2 regions of the Xanthobacter luteus genome follow, and region 2 is predicted to be linked to the other one. Evidence: riboswitches for the same ligand, from Rfam matches in the RefSeq annotation. Region 2 holds a riboswitch; the other holds the start of a gene.
The links. Region 2 has a riboswitch for glycine ahead of gcvT (glycine cleavage system aminomethyltransferase GcvT). Riboswitches for the same ligand answer to the same signal wherever they lie in the genome.

Region 1: another riboswitch for glycine. It lies ahead of ABLE88_RS04380 (D-amino acid dehydrogenase); the one in region 2 lies ahead of gcvT (glycine cleavage system aminomethyltransferase GcvT).

What each region holds. Positions count from the first base shown of each region.
Region 1 is NZ_JBDZDO010000001.1:902,820-911,580, reverse strand. Features, by position in the region: gene ABLE88_RS04385 (M20 family metallopeptidase) at 1-935, shown strand, start outside; gene ABLE88_RS04380 (D-amino acid dehydrogenase) at 978-2,198, opposite strand; glycine riboswitch at 2,319-2,404, opposite strand; gene ABLE88_RS04375 (DUF2269 family protein) at 2,601-3,080, opposite strand; gene ABLE88_RS04370 (SDR family oxidoreductase) at 3,080-4,390, opposite strand; gene ABLE88_RS04365 (glutathione S-transferase family protein) at 4,683-5,393, opposite strand; gene ABLE88_RS04360 (Rieske (2Fe-2S) protein) at 5,397-5,702, opposite strand; gene ABLE88_RS04355 (DoxX family protein) at 5,727-6,152, opposite strand; gene ABLE88_RS04350 (MarR family winged helix-turn-helix transcriptional regulator) at 6,253-6,732, shown strand; gene mtnK (S-methyl-5-thioribose kinase) at 7,039-8,304, shown strand; gene ABLE88_RS04340 (PRC-barrel domain-containing protein) at 8,355-8,761, opposite strand, start outside.
Region 2 is NZ_JBDZDO010000003.1:369,492-378,252, reverse strand. Features, by position in the region: gene ABLE88_RS12830 (bestrophin-like domain) at 1-246, opposite strand, end outside; gene ABLE88_RS12825 (DsbA family protein) at 323-973, opposite strand; gene fabI (enoyl-ACP reductase FabI) at 994-1,842, opposite strand; gene fabB (beta-ketoacyl-ACP synthase I) at 1,936-3,153, opposite strand; gene fabA (3-hydroxyacyl-[acyl-carrier-protein] dehydratase FabA) at 3,212-3,745, opposite strand; gene mscL (large conductance mechanosensitive channel protein MscL) at 4,011-4,472, shown strand; gene ABLE88_RS12800 (quinone-dependent dihydroorotate dehydrogenase) at 4,437-5,516, opposite strand; gene ABLE88_RS12795 (orotate phosphoribosyltransferase) at 5,528-6,226, opposite strand; gene ABLE88_RS12790 (hypothetical protein) at 6,603-6,737, opposite strand; glycine riboswitch at 7,093-7,214, shown strand; gene gcvT (glycine cleavage system aminomethyltransferase GcvT) at 7,388-8,533, shown strand; gene gcvH (glycine cleavage system protein GcvH) at 8,551-8,761, shown strand, end outside.

The DNA of each region.
Region 1 (8,761 bases), on a different contig from region 2:
GCGGTCGGATGCGTCCGGTCTTGGCATTCACCGGTCATCTTGACACCGTGCCGCTGGGCACCGCGCCGTGGCGCCACGATCCTTTCGCGGGCGAAATTCACGGGGGGCGTCTTTATGGCCGCGGCGCCTCCGACATGAAGGCGGCGGTCGCGGCCTTCGTCGCCGCCGCGCTGGACGCCCAGCGCGTCGAGGCGGACCTCGCCCTGGTGATCACGAGCGGCGAGGAGCGCGGATGTGAGGGCGCATTGGCTCTGGCGCGGGCCCAGATTGCGCTGCCCGAAATCTCCGGCTGGATCGTCGCCGAGCCGACGTCGAACGCCATCGCCCTGGGCCATAAGGGCGCTTTGTTCTGCTTCGCCCATTTCGCCGGCGTATCGGCGCATTCATCCGCCCCGCATCTGGGGGTGAATGCCATCTATCGCGCCTGCACGGCCGCCCTTGCCTTCGCCGACATGGATTTCGCCGCCCGCCACCCGGTGCTGGGGCAGGCGACCGCCAATGTCGGCCTGATCGAGGGGGGCCACGCGCCCAATGCGGTGCCCGATCGCGCCCGCCTGCACGTGGACGTCCGGACCCTGCCCGGCATGGACCATTCGCAGGTTCTGGCCCGTCTTGCCCGGCTCGCGGGCGAGGGCAGCCGCCTCGAATGCGTGCACGACCTCGCCCCGGTCTGGACCGATCCCGCCGCCCCGTTCGTCGCCCTGTGCGCCGCCGCCCGGGAAGCGGAGGGCCATGTGGCGGAACCGCCGCGCGGAGCCTCCTTCTTCACCGATGCCTCGGTGCTTTGCCACCTTGCCCCGGCGCCCGTCGTCCTTCTCGGGCCGGGTGAGCCCAGCCAGGCCCATGTGACCGATGAATGGTGCGGCGTGAACGAGATCGAAACCGCCCAGAACATCTACGGGCGCCTCATCCGCATGCACGCCGCCGCCCCTTAGGCGCGGGGCGGCGGGACGCGCACCCCGCCGCCCGGCCGGTCCTCAGGCGGACATCTGCGCCGCGACCAGTTCGGCGGTGGCGCAGGAGAGCGTCCAGCCCAGGTGGCCGTGGCCGGTATTGAAGAATACGTTGCGCGCGCGCCGGCTCGCGCCCACCCGCGGCAGCATGCCCGGGAGCATGGGGCGCAGCCCCGCCCAGACCGCCACATCGCTCGTGTCGAGGCGCGGAAAATGCCGCCGTGTCCAGGTGACCAGCGGCGCGATGCGGTCGGCCCGAACGTCGCGGTTGTAGCCGTTCAGTTCGGCGGTGCCGGCGATCCGGAAGCGGGTGTCCCCGAGGCGGCTGGTGACGATCTTCGCAGCGTCGTCCAGCAGGGCGACGCGCGGGGCATGGTCCACGTCCGCCGGCTTCACCGCGACCGTGATGGAGTAGCCTTTGACCGGATAGGCATTGAGCCGTTCCCCCACCCAGGCGGCGATCTGCCGGCTGCCGACGCCCGCGCAGATGACCACCTGGTCCGCAGCGAGGGCGCCTTTCGCCTGCGGCTCGTCCACGTCCTGCCATTCCACCACGCGCCGGCCATCCGCCTCGCGGATTGCGCCCACCTCGACCCCGTAGACAAACCTGCCGCCCAAGCGCGTGCAGGCCTGGGCGAGGCCACGCGTGAAGCGGCAGATGTCGCCGGAGGCATCCTGCGGGGTGAAGAAGCCGCCGTGGAACGTGCCTTCCAGCGCAGGCTCGATGGTCTTGATTTCGTCCGGGGTAAGGGGCTCGCGCTCCAGGCCGCCGCGCTTCAGCAGGGCGTTCACCTTTGTGGCATGGGCGAAGCTCGTCGGGTCGCGATAGACATGCATGAGCCCCCGCCTCTCGAGATCGAACGCGATGCCCTCGCGCTCGGCGATCTCGAACAGATGTCGACGCGCCTCGATGGCAAGCCGGACCGTCTCGACGGTGTTCTCCTCGTATCTGCCGATCTGGCCCACGAATTCTGCGAGCCAGGAAAACTTGTGCCAGCTGGGCTTGGGGTTCAGCAGCAGCGGCGCCGAGCGCGTGAATATCCAGCGGATGCCGTGCGCGACGTTCGACCACTGGTTCCAGACCTCCGCATTGCTGGCGGAAAGCTGGCCGCCATTGGCGAAGGACGTTTCCAGCGCGGCGTAGGGGTGGCGCTCCAGCACCGTCACCGCGTGTCCGCGGCGCAGCAGGGCATAGGCTGTTGTGACGCCGGTAATGCCGGCGCCGATGACGATCACATGTCCCATGGTCGATGCTCTCTTCCGTGACAGTCCATGCCCCCTCTGTCACGGAACCTGAGAGCTTCTCCGCCTGCGGCGGATATCCCCTTCGGTGGATCAGGATCGCCCTGACCTCTCTCCAGAGTGCCTGATGAATCGGTCCTTTTGCCTGAGAGTTTCCGGGGCGGTTGCTCCTTCGGCGGCGCTGGCGCGCGCTCTCCCGATCCATCTGATTGGCGCCCACAGTATAAAGGGCCCGTTGCCCCGTTCAAGACAAAACCGAATTTGTCCCATGGCCTAGCTCGCAGCGCGGCCCGTCATGGGGCACCGGCAGGTCCGCGCAGCGGCCGGGATGGCCCCTGGGGCGCGGCGGCGCTCCAAGCCCCGTCTGCAGGATCGCGTCGGCGCGCGCTCGCCCGCCGCGCGCCCTTAGCCGAAGAGGGCGATGCTCGGCTTGGCGACCATCAGCCACAGGATGCCCAAAATCGCGCCGAAGGCGGGAAAGCCGAAGGCGAACCAGGTCCAGAACAGGCGATGATAGGCGGGGGGAAGGGCGGCTCCGGCCTTCTCCGCCGCCTCCGCCAGATCGCGCATGCGCATCTGCATGAAGACGACCGGAAGCCAGAAGACACCGACCAGAAGGTAGAGAAGGAGGGACAGCACGATCCATCCCTCCGACAGGGGATACCCCACATGCCGGGCGAGCAGAAACCCGGTGATCGGCTGAACGACCACGGCGCTCGCCGTGAACAGAAAATCGGCCGTGACCACGATCCGCGCCACCCCGGCGATCTTCGCGACATTGCCGGTGCGATGGGCCATCACCATGAAGAAGGCGATGCCCGCACCGGTGCCGATCAGCACGATGGCGCCGATGAGATGAAGAAACTTCAGCGCGAAATAGAGCATCAGCGGCCTCGCAAAATGGCCAGGGCAACCAGATGCAGCGCCGCGACCGGCGCGATCTTGAGCAGTGGCGCCAGGGGGTCGAGCCAGAGCCAGGGCGTGAGGACGCTGCCGGCCAGGGCATAAAACAAAGCAACCGCAATGCCCGCGACGAGGGCCGGGCGGGCCGTGCGGCGCAGGCAGATGCCCAATCCCACCAGCAAATCGGCCGCGCCGCCGCCGAGCACGGCGAGCACGGCCAAGCCGCTCGCGCCGCCTTGCTGCATCATGGCGATGCCCGATTCAAATCCCGGCCCGAGCGAGGCGACGCCGGAGCCGATCCAGAAGATCGCGAGGCTGACGAGAACGAGCGGCTTCAGCAGATAGAGGCCGGCAAACCATCTCTCCTGAACGGAGGCCGGATGGGCGGCCAGCATGGCCGCCACGGAGCGCGGCGCGATGGCTGTGATCCGCCGCCATTGAGACGGGTCGCCCGTCGCCCCGCGCGCGATCTCCCTTTGCGCCGTCGTGCGCACCGGCGGACGCCAGCCAAGCCAGCCCGCCGCGTCGCCCAGCCCGTAGAGCGCGCGGGCCACCGGTTTTGGCACGCGCAATTCCCGCGCCGGGGGGGCGCCGAGCCAGGCACGAAAAATCCGGATCAGGTCCGAGAAATCCATCCGGTCCGGCCCCGCGAGCTCCAAGGCAAGTTTGGCAGGCGCGGCCGGCGCCAGGAAAAAGACCACCGTCTCGACGACATCCTCCAGCACCACGGGCTGGAGCGGCGCGGTCGCCGGCATGACCGGCAGGATGGGCAGCGCCGCGAGCCCCCGGACGAGGGCGCTGGCCCCATAGGCCGCGGGAGCGAGCACCACGGACGGGCGCAGAATGATCCAATCGAGCGCGCTGGCGGTCAGCGCCTCGTCGCCGGCCCGCTTGCTCCGCGAAAACTCCGTCGGTGTGGCCCGATCGACCCCCATGGCGGAGAAATGGACCAGCCGCCGCACGCCCGCCCGCTCGCACGCGGCCACGAGGGCGGACAGACCGCGCGCGTGGGTGCCGACGAGGTCATCGGCCGGACCGCTCTGCAGCGCGCCCGCGCAATTCACCACGGCATCGACGCGATCGAGAACCGCCGCCCATTCCGCGGGATCCGCTCGGCCGATGTCGAGGGCCGACCAGCGAATGGACGGCATGGCACGCGCGGCGACCGTCACGTCACGCGCGACCCCGCGCACCGGGTGGCCGCGGCCGGCGAGCGCCGCAGCGATCTGTGAACCGATGAGCCCCGTGGCTCCGACGATGAGAACTCGGCACAAGGAGGGTTCTTCCGGCATGCCCCACGCCTCCCCTGCTTCGCATCGCGGCGACGCCCGAATTGTGGCGCGTCGGGCGCCCCGCGCCGGGTCTCGCAGCAACGTCCCCGCTGTGATCGAGGCATGGACGTATCAGATTGTCGTCCCGGCCGCAGCGGCTTCCGCGCGGCTCGGGTTCTGGCGATCCGGCGGTGGCGCAACGGGACGTGAGCCCGCGGCGGAAGCTGCGGAACCAATCGGGGTGTTTCGCGCTGAAGCGGCGCCGCGGCCCACGGCTGGACCGGAGAGCGCCGGTCCCGCACGCGGTGCAACGTCAGGTTCGACTTCGCTGGGACGATGATCCATCACCCTGGTCCAACCCTTGGGTTTTCCCCAGGCTTGCAAGGTAAGAGGGACGTGCCAACAGGAAGTCCAAGAGGCGCTGCGGGTAATCCGCCGGCGCGGCATTTTGCACGGACGGCCGCGCCGCCACCGCCGTCCGCCAGGCCGAGAGCCGCGGCTTGTTCGCGACCATGCCGAAGTCCCCGATCCGGTCGAAGACGTCAAAATACCGGAACACCGGCGCGAAAACGGCATCGACCAGAGAAAACCTGGCCCCCGCGAAATAGGGGCGATCCGTCAACCTCGCGTCGATCTGGGCGAACTTGGCTGAAATCGAAACGGCCTTCGCCTCGAATGACATGGCATCTGGCGCATTATAGAGCCCCGCAATGTCGTTCAGAACTGATGATCCGAACTCGATCCACGAACGATGTTGGGCGCGCGCGAGGGGATCGGCGGGATGAAGGGGATGGGGTTCGGTCTCTTCCAGATATTCGAGAATGACCGCGCTTTCGAAAATGGCATGCCCACCCACCCTGAGCACCGGCGTCTTGCTCAGGGGCGAGATCGCCAGAAACCAGTCAGGCTTATTGGCCAAATCGATGTCGATGCGGTCATAGGGCACCGACTTTTCGGCAAGCGCGATCACGGCACGCTGCACGTAGGGGCACAGATGATGACTGATCAGCGTGAGACGGTTCATGATCTATTCGCCCCATACGTAGAAGAGAGCATCGCCTTCGATGCGTGTTGACAGGAACATGAGGCGCGATCCCTCGGGGGCGGGGCCTTCGGTGCGCGCGCCGGTGGCCATGTCGAAGGCGGCATTGTGCCAGGGGCAGACCAGCCTGCCCTCCTTGCATTCCAGCGGTCCGCCGAAATGCAGGCAGACATTGGCCGCCGCCTGCATCTTGTCTTTGCTTTTGTAGACATGCACGTCGCGGCCGAAGAAGGGGACGACGAGGGTGCCCACCTGAGGAATGTCGGCAATCTTGCAAAGCTCGTGTTTCATGATGATTTCCCCGTTGAATGTCGTTCAGGGGTGCTCGGCGAGGCAGCGCCGGCGGGCAAGAAGGTGCGACACGGCAAAGGCGCCGTCGCCGAGCAGGAACTGAACGAGGCTGACAGCCAGAAGAAAGGCCGGGTATTCCCAGCCGCCGCCAGGCGCGGTGAAGACCCAGCCATTGGCGGCGTGAACTACGATAATGGCCCCCAGCAGGGCCGGAGACAGGGCCACGACCACCCAGCGCGTCTGTACGCCGAGGATCAGCAGAACACCGCCGATCACTTCGCCTGCAACGAGGACATAGGCCAGCCAGCCGGGCAGTCCCGCCTGGACGAAGAAGGCCGCCGTCCCTCCAAGGCCATAGGTTAGAACCTTCAGCACGATGCTGTGGGCAAGATACATGGCCCCCAAACTCAGGCGCAGGACGAGCGCCGCTAGGTCAGGCGACGATTTCATTGGGCTCCGCTTCCGATAGATGTAGTTGCATGATTTTTAATGTAATTGCATATATCCGTCAAGCTTGATGCAAACGCATGTATCTCGGTAGAATGGCGCCATGGAACAGATGCCTTCCGAAACGGTGGTTCGCGCCTGGACGCGCCTGATGCGGGCCCAGCGGCTTGCGCTCGCTTCGATCGAAGGCGCTCTGAAGGCCGCGGGCCTGCCGCCGCTGGTCTGGTACGATGTGCTGCTTGAGGTCGAGCGTGCCGGCCCCGATGGCCTGCGCCCGTACGAACTGGAACGGGCCATGCTTCTGGCGCAATATAATCTGTCGCGCCTGATCGACCGCATAGAAGCGGCCGGATATGTGGAACGAAAGCTGTGCGCCGATGACGGCCGCGGGCAGCGGATCGTCATGACCGACGCGGGCAAGGCGATCCGCCGCCAAATGTGGCCCATCTACGCCCGAGAGATCGAGCGCGCAATTGGAGGCCGCCTGTCGGCGGAACAAGCAGAAGTCCTCGGCGATCTGCTTGGCCGATTGGTGGACGGCCGCACCGTTCCGAAGGCGGCATCAAAGGCCTTGAGCGCGTGAGGGCACTGCGCGATCGCGGCCGCCATTCCAAATGTGAAGGCATCCGGTCCGGTTTGGTTTAGGCTGTTTTCTGAACCGACACATAGCCGTCAGGCCGCATGACGGTGGCGGCGAGGCGGCTTCATGCCGTCTTCGCGGCGCCCGTGCCGTTGCCGGCTGACGCCTCGACGTCCGGCAGGCGGGGCGGCCCGGTCCCTTCATTCACGAAGCCGTGACCTGTGTAATGAGAGCGATCGTGCCGCCGTACGGCTTAGGCGAAGGACAGAAGGGATCTGTCGGCCTTCGCATAAGGATGCGGAGACCGGGATGCTCACTCATTCGCCTTACGAGCCGCTCGATGCCGATTCTCTGGTCGACCGGCTGGGCGCTCTGCCGGCGATGATGGAGCGTGTGGGCCCGGCCGCGCATTGGCGGGTGCGCGAGGTCGGTGACGGAAATCTCAACCTCGTCTTCATCGTCGAGGGGCGGGCCGGATCGGCGGTGGTCAAGCAGGCGCTACCCTATGCGCGGGTGGTCGGCGAAAGCTGGCCCATGTCGCTCGACCGATCCTTCTTCGAGCATGAGGCGCTGCTGCGCCTGGACAGCCGCGATCCCGGCCGCCTGCCGGCGATCTATCATTTCGATCGCCACCAGGCGATCCAGGTGATGGAGCACCTTTGGCCTCACGTCATCCTGCGCAAGGGCCTGATGGCGGGAGAGCGCTTCCCGCTCATGGCCGGGCAGCTCGGGCGCTATCTCGCGCGGACGCTGTTCCGGGGGTCCGACTGGGCCATGGATACGACGCGGCGGAAGGCAGATCTCGCCGTGTTCGCCGGCAATGTGGAACTGTGCGGCATCACCGAGGACCTGTTTTTCACCGATCCGTTCCACGAGTGCGCGCGCAACAGCCATAACCCGGCGCTGGACCACGCGGTCGCCGCCATCCGCGCCGACCGCGACCTGAAGCTCGCCGCGCTCGAGCTGAAGGCGCGCTTCTGCGGCACCGCGCAGACGCTGCTGCACGGGGATCTGCACACCGGGTCGATCATGGTCTGCCAGGAGGACACCCGCGTCATCGACGCGGAGTTCGCCACCTATGGGCCGATGGGCTTCGACATCGGCTCGCTGCTCGCCAATCTGTGGATGGCGGTCTTCGCCCAGCCCGGGCTCCGTCCGGACGATGGCGAGACGCGTGCCTACCGCCGCTGGATACTCGACACGGCAGAGACGATCTGGAACGTCTTCGTGGAGGAGTTCACGCGGCTGTGGCGCTGCGAGCGCAACGGCATTCTCGGCGGCCGGGAGCTGTTCGAAGATCAGGCGGACCCGGTCGGCGGCGAGCTCGCGCTCAACGCGATGATTGATGGCATCTGGCATGACGCGGTCGGCTTCTCCGGCATCGAGATCCACCGCCGCATCCTCGGTCTCGCCCATATCCCCGAATTCGAATCGATCACGGACGCGGCGCTGCGCGCCGGCTGCGAGCATCGGGCGCTGAGGGCCGGACGGGTCCTTGCGGTCGAGCGCGGACGTTTCGCCACCATCGGGCAGGTGCGCACGCTCATCGCCAGGCTGGAGGGCGACGACCTATGACGGACGCGCGGTCCTCCGGCCCATATGCACGGCCGAATGGCCGGCGCCGTTCAGCGACGGGAAATGGCGATCCGGATGATGTCGTCGGGCGGGATCGGCGTTCCCTCGCCGGCCTTCCACGTTGGAAGCTTCGGGAAGTCCTCCCGTGGCAGGTCCAGCACGTTGAGGTGCCGGGCGAGGATGGCCACGGTCTCGATCGGCACGCCGACCGGGCGCGCGCCGTGCCCGAACCACCCGCCGTACGGCATCACCAGCACGATGTGGCCGTCGGGGGTGCGCACGACGGCCTCGACGTGACCCAGCACGCGGTCGTCGAAATCCTGCATCGGCAGGCCGATCAGATCGCCGACCCGGACCTTCTGCGGGAAGCGGCGCTCCATCCGCTGCTGCGGCGTGAGCCCGTTCTGCTCCGGTCGCGGCAGGGTGTGCGCCCCGCCTTCCGCGCGCATCGGCTTCG
Region 2 (8,761 bases):
GAGCATGTAAGCGGAGAAATGCTGCACGTCTCGCGCGGTGGCGTCGAAGTTTCCCTTCACCGAGGCGGTCATGAGGCCGAGGATCAATGACGCGACCGCCACAACCATGCCGACCCCCAGCTTCACGGCGTCCTGCGTCTCCTTGGCGAGGTGGTGGTCGGCGAGCCCGCGCGCCATCCTCATGCCGAGCAGGGCGCCGCCGCTCAGCGACAGGAGGACGATGACCGCGATCAGGACGGATGACATGGGGGATCTTGCCGTGCGGGGGACCGGCGCTACCGGGGCGGGAAGTCTGGTTCCATAGGCAACGGCGGAGTAATCTTCAAGGTCTCGCTACGGCAAGCAGCGCGCGCTTGCGGGCGAGATCGAGATAGCCGGTGAACACCTCGCCGCCGATCACGTAAGCGGGGGTGTCGAGGACGCCGAGCGCCGAGGCGAGCGCCGCCGCCTTGGCCAGCGCCTCGGTGTATTCCGGCTGGATCGAGGCGTTGAAGACCTGGAACCGGTCGAGCCCCGCGCGCTGCGCCGCGGCGAGGGCGGCGACGCCGTCCACCGGCCCTTCGCTTTCCGCTAGGGCGAGATAGAAGGTCTCGAACCGCTCGATTCCCTTGGCGAGCACGGCGAGCGCCACCCGTGCCGCCTCCAGCGAGCGCACGTCGAACAGCGGCGCCTGGACCAGGCCATAAGCGAGCTGCGCATCCGAGGCCAGCAGCTCACGCATGTCGAGCGCCGAGCGGCGCCAGTCGGCGGCGTTGAAGTCCACGAGTTCGGTGATGCGCGGCGCCGTGCGCGCCGCCCCGAGCACCGCCTTGCCCGGCAGCGCCCCGAGCTTGGCTGCGGCCTCGCCGGTCAGCGGCGCGCCGGTGGCGGCCGATCGCGCGGCGCATGGCAGGCAGGTGGCCCCGAGGGCCCCCGCGGCGGCCCGCAGCAGAAGGCGGCGCGTCGGCCCGGCTCGTCGCATGTGGCCCGCCATCGCCCGCGCTCCCGTTGCGGCTATTCGGCGGCTTCGACCGGGGCTTCCGCCGCCAGCTTGGCCTCCGCGTCCTCCTGGGTCTTGAGCACGTCGGGATGCGGCATGGAGATGATGTTGTAGCCGGAATCCACGAAATGGACCTCGCCGGTAACGCCGGTGGACAGATCCGACAGCAGGTAGAGCGCCGAGCCGCCCACCTCTTCGATGCTGACCGTGCGGCGCAAGGGCGCGTGGCGCTTCTGGTAGTTGAACATGAGCCGGGCGTCGGCGATGCCGGCGCCCGCGAGCGTGCGCACCGGCCCGGCCGAGATGGCGTTCACGCGGATCCCCGCCGCGCCGTAATCGGCGGCGAGGTAGCGCACCGAGGCCTCAAGCGCCGCCTTGGCGACGCCCATCACGTTGTAGTTGGGCATCACGCGGGTCGAGCCGCCATAAGTGAGCGTCACCAGCGCGCCGCCGTTGGGCATCAGCGCGGCGGCGCGCTTGGCCACCTCGGTGAACGAGAAGCAGGAGATCACCATGGTGCGGGAGAAGTTCTCTCGGCTGGTGTCGGCATAGCGGCCCTTCAGCTCCGACTTGTCGGAGAACGCCACCGCATGCACCAGGAAGTCGAGGCTGCCCCAGCGCTCCTTGAGCGTCGCGAACACCTGGTCGACGCTCGCCAGGTCCTCCACGTCGCAGGGCATGAGGAAATCGGAGCCGAGGCTCTGGGCGAGCGGACGCACGCGCTTGGCCATGCCCTCGCCTTGGTAGGTGAAGGCAATTTCGGCGCCCTGGGTGGCGAGCGCCTTGGCGATGCCCCAGGCGATGGAATGGTCGTTGGCGACGCCCATCACCAAGCCGCGCTTGCCCTTCATCAGATCCTGCATCGCCCACCCTTAGAGCAGCTTCGTTGGCGCCCTTCGCAAACCTCGCCGGGCGGCGCCACCACCGCTTTCATGCGTCCCGAACCGGACCCTCGCTCACGCGTCGAGGTGCTTCAGCACCAGGCAGGCATTGGTGCCGCCGAAGCCGAAGCCGTTGGAGAGCACGTGGCCGAGGCTCGCATTGTCGACCCGCTCGCGGACGATGGGCATGTCGGCGAAGGCGGGGTCGATCTCCTCGATGTTGGCGCTCTCGGCGATGAAGCCGTTCTGCATCATCAAGATGGAGTAGATGGCCTCGTGCACGCCGGTGGCGCCCTGGGAATGGCCCGTCAGCGACTTGGTGGCCGAGATCGGCGGGCACTTGGCGCCGAACACCTCGCGGATCGCCTCGATCTCCTTCAGGTCGCCGATGGGGGTCGAGGTGGCGTGCGGGTTGATGTAGTCGATGGGCGCCTTGACGGAGCTCATGGCGAGCGTCATGGCGCGCGCCGCGCCCTCGCCGGAGGGGGCCACCATGTCGGCGCCGTCGGAGGTGGCGCCGTAGCCGGCGATCTCCGCATAGATGCGGGCGCCGCGCGCCTTGGCGTGCTCCAGCTCCTCCAGCACCACCACCCCGGCGCCGCCGGAGATGACGAAGCCGTCGCGGTTCTTGTCGTAGGCGCGCGAGGCCACCTGCGGGCGGTCGTTGTAGCCCGAGGACATGGCGCCCATGCCGTCGAACAGGACCGACAAGGTCCAGTGCAGGTCCTCGCAGCCGCCGGCGAAGATCATGTCCTGCTTGCCGTACTGGATCAGCTCGTAGGCGTTGCCGATGCAGATGTTGGTGGTGGCGCAGGCGGCCGAGATGGAATAGCTCAGCCCCTTGATCTTGAACCAGGTGGAGAGCGTCGCCGAGGCGGTGGAGGCCATGGCCTTGGGCACCGCGAACGGGCCGACGCGCTTGGGGCCCTTCTCGCGGGTGATGTCCGCCGCGTCGACGATGGCCTTGGTGGAGGAGCCGCCCGAGCCCATGACGAGGCCGGTGCGCGGGTTGGAGATCTCGGCCGGCTCGAGCCCGGCGTCGCGGATGGCCTGCTCCATGGCCACGTGGTTCCAGGCGGTGCCGCCGCCGTGGAAGCGCATGGCCCGGCGGTCCACCACCTCCTCCGCATTGAGGGTCGGCGCGCCGTGCACCTGGGAGCGGAAGCCGAGCTTGGCGTAGTCGTCGGCGAACGAGATGCCGCTCTTGGCCTCGCGCAGGCTCGCGAGCACCTCCTGCGTGGAATTGCCGATGGACGAGACGATGCCCATCCCGGTTACGACGACGCGGCGCATGGCACGTCCCCCATTCATCACGTTGACAGTATGGCCCTAAGATCGTGGCACCGGCTTGTCAGGCGCCCGCGGTCTCCGGCGCCATGTCCGTCTTGAACAAGCCGACCCGCAGGTCCTTGGCGCGGTAGACCACGGTGTCGTCGGCCGCGAGCCAGCCATCGGCGATGCCGAGCACGAGCCTGGAGCGCATGACGCGCCTGAAGTCGACGCCGTAGACCACCTTCTTCACGGTGGGCAGCACGGTGCCGGAGAATTTGAGCTCCCCCACCCCCAAGGCGCGGCCGCGGCCCGGCGAGCCGAGCCAGCCGAGGAAGAAGCCCACCATCTGCCACAGCGCGTCGAGGCCCAGGCAGCCCGGCATCACGGGATCACCCTTGAAGTGGCAGGCGAAGAACCAAAGGTCCGGATTCACGTCGAGCTCGGCCCGCACGAAACCCTTGCCGAACTCGCCGCCGGTCTCGGAAATCTCGGAGATGCGATCGAACATGAGCATGGGCGGCAGCGGCAATTGCGCGTTTCCTTGCCCGAACAGCTCGCCACGTCCGCACGCGAGGAGATCTTCATACTCGAAGCTGGTCTGCCGTTCCGCCATTTCTCGCCGGTTTCGCCATGCTGCCCGTCAGGTTCGCCATGAGGGCCCCGGAAGGGTCGTTTCCACCGAGCCCGAGGGCCCGCCCCCGCGGACGAGGGCGGCACTCCCTAACATAGGCAAGGGCGCGCTCAAAGTCATGAAAGCGTCACGCGCGCGATAAGTCGCGTCTTGGGGCACCGCGCGTGCGGATTCGCGTTAGGCTAGGGGCGCGGCAGCGCCCGACAGCCAGCCCGACAGCCAGGGAGACGACGTCATGCTCACCAGCATGCTGAAGGAATTCAGGGACTTCGCAGTCAAGGGCAACGTGGTGGACCTCGCGGTCGGCGTGATCATCGGCGCCGCCTTCGGCAACATCGTCTCCTCGCTGGTGGCGGACATCTTCATGCCGGTCATCGGCGCGGTCGCGGGCGGGCTCGATTTCTCCAACTATTTCCTGCCCTTGTCCTCAGCGGTGACGGCCGACAACCTGGCCGACGCGAAGAAGCAGGGGGCGGTCGTGGCCTACGGCTCGTTCATCACCATCGCCATCAACTTCCTCATCGTCGCCGCGGTCCTGTTCCTTTTGGTGCGCGGAATCAACACCTTGCGGCGCCAGCAGGCGGAGAGCGCGGCTAAGGCGCCGCCGCCGGCGCCGACCACCACCGAGGCGCTGCTGGGCGAGATCCGCGACCTGCTCAAGCAGGGCGCCGCCTCACCGGAGGCCGGCGCCAACCGCCGCGGAGACTGAGGAAAACCCGTCCGCCTTCAGGCACTTGGCGAGGTCCGCCTTGATCCGCCCCACGAGATGGGGGCCGCCGAACACCATCGCCGAGTAGATCTGCACCAGGCTCGCGCCGGCGCGGATCTTGGCGTAGGCGTCGGCGCCGGAGGCGATGCCGCCGACGCCCACCAAAGGAATGCGCCCGCCCGTAATTTGGTAGAGGGCCGCAAGCCGTTCCGTGGACAGGGAAAACAGCGGCTTCCCGGAAAGACCGCCAGCCTCGCCCTTGAACGCACTCTTCAGCGATGCCGGCCGCGAGAGCGTGGTGTTGCCCATGATGAGGCCGTCCACCTTGGTCTCCAGCGCCACCGCCGCGACGTCGGAAAGTCCTTTGTCGTCAAGGTCCGGCGCCACCTTCACCAGGAGCGGCGGGCGGCGGGCGGGGTCGGGGATGGCGGCGTCGCGCACCGCGATGGCGCGGGCGATCAGGGTCTCCATCTCCACCCTGGCCTGGAGCGCGCGCAGGCCCGGCGTGTTGGGCGAGGAGATGTTGCACACGAGGTAGTCCGCGAGGCGGCATGTTGCGGCTATTCCCGCCGCATAATCCTCGCTTGCGTCCTGCGTATCCTTGTTCTTCCCGACATTCGCCCCGACGATACCCGCGCCGCCCGCCGCCCGGCGCCGGCCGAGGCGGTAGACGAACGGGGCGAGCCCCTGCGAATTGAAGCCGAAGCGGTTGATCACCGCCTCGTCCTCCTCCAGGCGGAACAGGCGCGGCTTCGGGTTGCCGGGCTGGGGGCGGGGCGTCACCGTGCCCGCTTCGACGAAGCCGAAGCCGAGCCCGAGCAGAGCGTCCAGCGCCTCGGCATTCTTGTCGAAGCCGGCGGCAAGGCCCACCGGGTTGGGAAAGGACAGGCCCCACACCGTGGTGGCGAGCACCGGGTCGTCGTCCCCGCCGCCCTTGGCCGCCGGCGGCACCAGGCCGCGCCTCAGCGCCGCGAGCGCCAGCTCGTGGGCGCGCTCGGGGGAGAGGAGGCCGAGCGCCGGGCGCAGCAGAGCGTAGAGGTCCATCGCCGGCGCCTTCACTCGCCGGTGGTGGCGGTGCCGCCATGGGCCTTCGACCAGGCGTGGGGATCGTTGAGGAACGCCTCGATCTGGCCCACCTGCTCCGGCGGGAAGGTGTTCATCTCCTTCACCTGCGCCAGCACGTCCCACCAGGTGGCGAGGCGGTGCAAGGTGAGGCCGGCGTCTTTGAGGATGCCGGCCGATTCGGCGAAGATGTCGTAATAGAAGAACACGAAGCAGTGGGCGCATTCCGCTCCGGCATCGCGCAGCGCGTTCACGAACAGCACCTTGCTCTTGCCGTCGGTGGTGAGGTCCTCCACCAGCAGCACCCGCTGGCCCTCCGCGAGGTGGCCCTCGATCTGGGCGTTGCGGCCGAAGCCCTTGGGCTTCTTGCGCACATATTGCATCGGCAGCATCAGCCGGTCGGCGACCCAGGCGGCGAACGGGATGCCGGCGGTCTCGCCGCCCGCCACCGCGTCGAACGTCTCGTAGCCCACCTCACGGAAGAGCGTCGAGATGCCGAAGTCCACCAGCGTCTGGCGCACCCGGGGGAAGGAGATGAGCCGGCGGCAGTCCACATAGACCGGGCTCGCCCAGCCCGAGGTGAAGATGAAGGGCTCGCCGGAGGAGAAGCGCACCGCCTCCACCTCGATCAGCATGCGGGCGGTTTCCCTGGCGATGGTGGCCTTGTCGGGAAAAGCGGTGACGTTCGCCATGGGTTGCGCCCCTTCGTCTGTGTTCGGTCGCAGCGGCATATAACAGAGGCGCGGGCGATGGGCATCCTGGATGCGGCGCGCGTTCGCTTGGCTTCCTCTCGCGCCGGCACGAAGAGCTTCCTCCGGCGCTATCCGGAAACCCTCCTCGGCCTTCCGGCCTTCCGGGGCCGGTAGAGGCGCCGTAATCCCCGACCTTGGGGCACCGGAACACGCTGAGCGCGGCCAAGGGCGAGAGGATGTCACCGCCGGTGGCAATCCAGCCCTGCAGATCGATCCGCTCATGGCGCCCGTCCTTCCAGAGGACGAGGAGTTCGTGTTTGCCGTTCGCGGCGACGGCCTCGATCCGCGGCGTGTTCCTGTCCATGGCCGCCTCCTTTCAGGCGATAGGGAAACGAGGGTTGATCCGGTTCCGCTCGGCGGCGATTGCCTCGCGGTTGTCGCGAGCCCAGGCCATGATGGCCTTGGATGCCTGCGCCGAGAGCGCGCCGCGCAGGAGGGAGAGGGTCTCGATCTCGACGAGGGCCTCGAAGTCCGGATGTACGGCATGGAAGTACGGGGGGCGGGTCGTCGTTGGCGTAGACCCGGATGATGACCTTGCCGATCTGGTGAAGCTTGCCCATCTCCGTCCCGCGCCATCGCCGATTTAAAGCACTCCGAAAATCAGATACTATTTGTGGGCGCCGATGCGCGACCTTGGCTTCGCCGCCCGGTTCGGGATCGCGGTCATGATCGCCATTTCCGCCAGCGACCAGCCTGAGGAGCCGCGGAGGCGGAAACGCCTCCCGCATTGACGCCGTCGCCCCATCCCCTATGCTGCGCCACGGCATCGCGACTCGCCCTATCAGGAGTGGCGCGGGGCCGATCGGACGATCCCTGCGGGAGAGACCGGCCGTGTGGTGGCGCCTTTGACAGGGCCTGCCGCATGGGGCCGGCGCCGAAGGCGCAACCGCCCCGGAACCGCTCAGGCACAAAGGGCCGCAGGGGGACGAGACTCTGGAAAGCAGCGCACCTCCTGCGAAGGGAGGCATGCGCTCACCGAAGGAGTAAGCCGCGCCCTTCCACGAGGCGCGGTGAAATCTCTCAGGTTTCCCGGACAGAGGGGGCGCCGCGCGGACCCGGACACGGGGCCGCCAGCTTGGCGCATCCTGTCGGGAGCCTTCCATGGCGCAGCCGGACGAAAACGCGGGTCCCCTCCGGAAGACCCCGCTCCATGCCGAACATCTTGCCCTCGGCGCCCGCATGGTGCCGTTCGCCGGCTACGAGATGCCGGTGCAATATGCCGACGGCATCCTCGCCGAGCACAATTGGACCCGCGCCCATGCGGGCCTGTTCGACGTCTCCCACATGGGCCAGGCGATCCTCCAGGGCCGCGACCACGCGGCCACCGCCCGCGCGCTCGAGGCGCTGATCCCGGCCGACATCCTCACCCTCGCCGAGGGCCGCCAGCGCTATTCCCAGCTGCTCGCCGAAGACGGCGGCATCATCGACGACCTCATGGTCACCCGCCCCGCCGGCCACGGCAATGACGGGCGCCTGCTGCTGGTGGTGAACGCCGCCCGCAAGGAGGTGGACTTCGCCCACATCGCCGCCCGCCTGCCGGCCTCGGTGCGGCTCGACGTGGTCGACGACCGCGCCTTGATCGCGCTCCAGGGCCCCGAGGCCGCCATGGTGATGGAGCGCCACTGCCCCGACGCGCTCGGCCTCGGCTTCATGGAGGCCGGCGTCCTTTTGGTGGACGACTTCCCCATGCAGGTGGCCCGCTCCGGCTACACCGGCGAGGACGGCTTCGAGATCTCCGTCCCGGCGCTGCAGGCGCCGGTTCTGTGGGCGCGCCTCATGGAGGAGCCGGAGGTCAGGGCCATCGGCCTCGGCGCCCGCGACAGCCTGCGGCTCGAAGCGGGCCTGTGCCTCTACGGCCACGACATCGATTTGACCACCTCGCCCATCGAGGCCGCGCTCGCCTGGTCGATCCAGAAGCGCCGGCGGCTCGACGGCGGCTTTCCCGGCGCCGCGCGCATCCAGCGCGAGCTGACCGAGGGCACATCCCGCATCCGCGTGGGGCTTCGCATCGAGGGGCGCCAGCCGGCCCGCGAGGGGGCGGAGATCGCCGCCGCCGGCACCGTGATCGGCACCCTCACCTCGGGCGGCTACGCGCCGACGCTCGGCGCGCCCGTCGCCATGGGCTACGTGCCGCCGGCCTATGCCGCGCCCGGCACGGCGCTGGAGGTGCGGGTGCGCGGCCGGGCGCTGCCCGCGACGGTCTCGGCGCTGCCCTTCGTGCCGACGCGCTACCACCGCAAATCCTGAACCGGGGGCCTCAAGTCATGACCAGCGTGCGCTACACCAAGGACCACGAATATGTCCGCCTCGACGGCGACGTGGCGGTCGTGGGCATCTCCGAATTCGCCCAGAGCCAGCTGGGCGACGTGGTGTTCGTCGAGCTGCCCGACGTGGGCAAGACGGTGGAGAAGGGCAAGGAAGCCGCGGTGGTGGAGAGCGTGAAGGCGGCGAGCGAGGTCTATGCCCCGCTGTCCG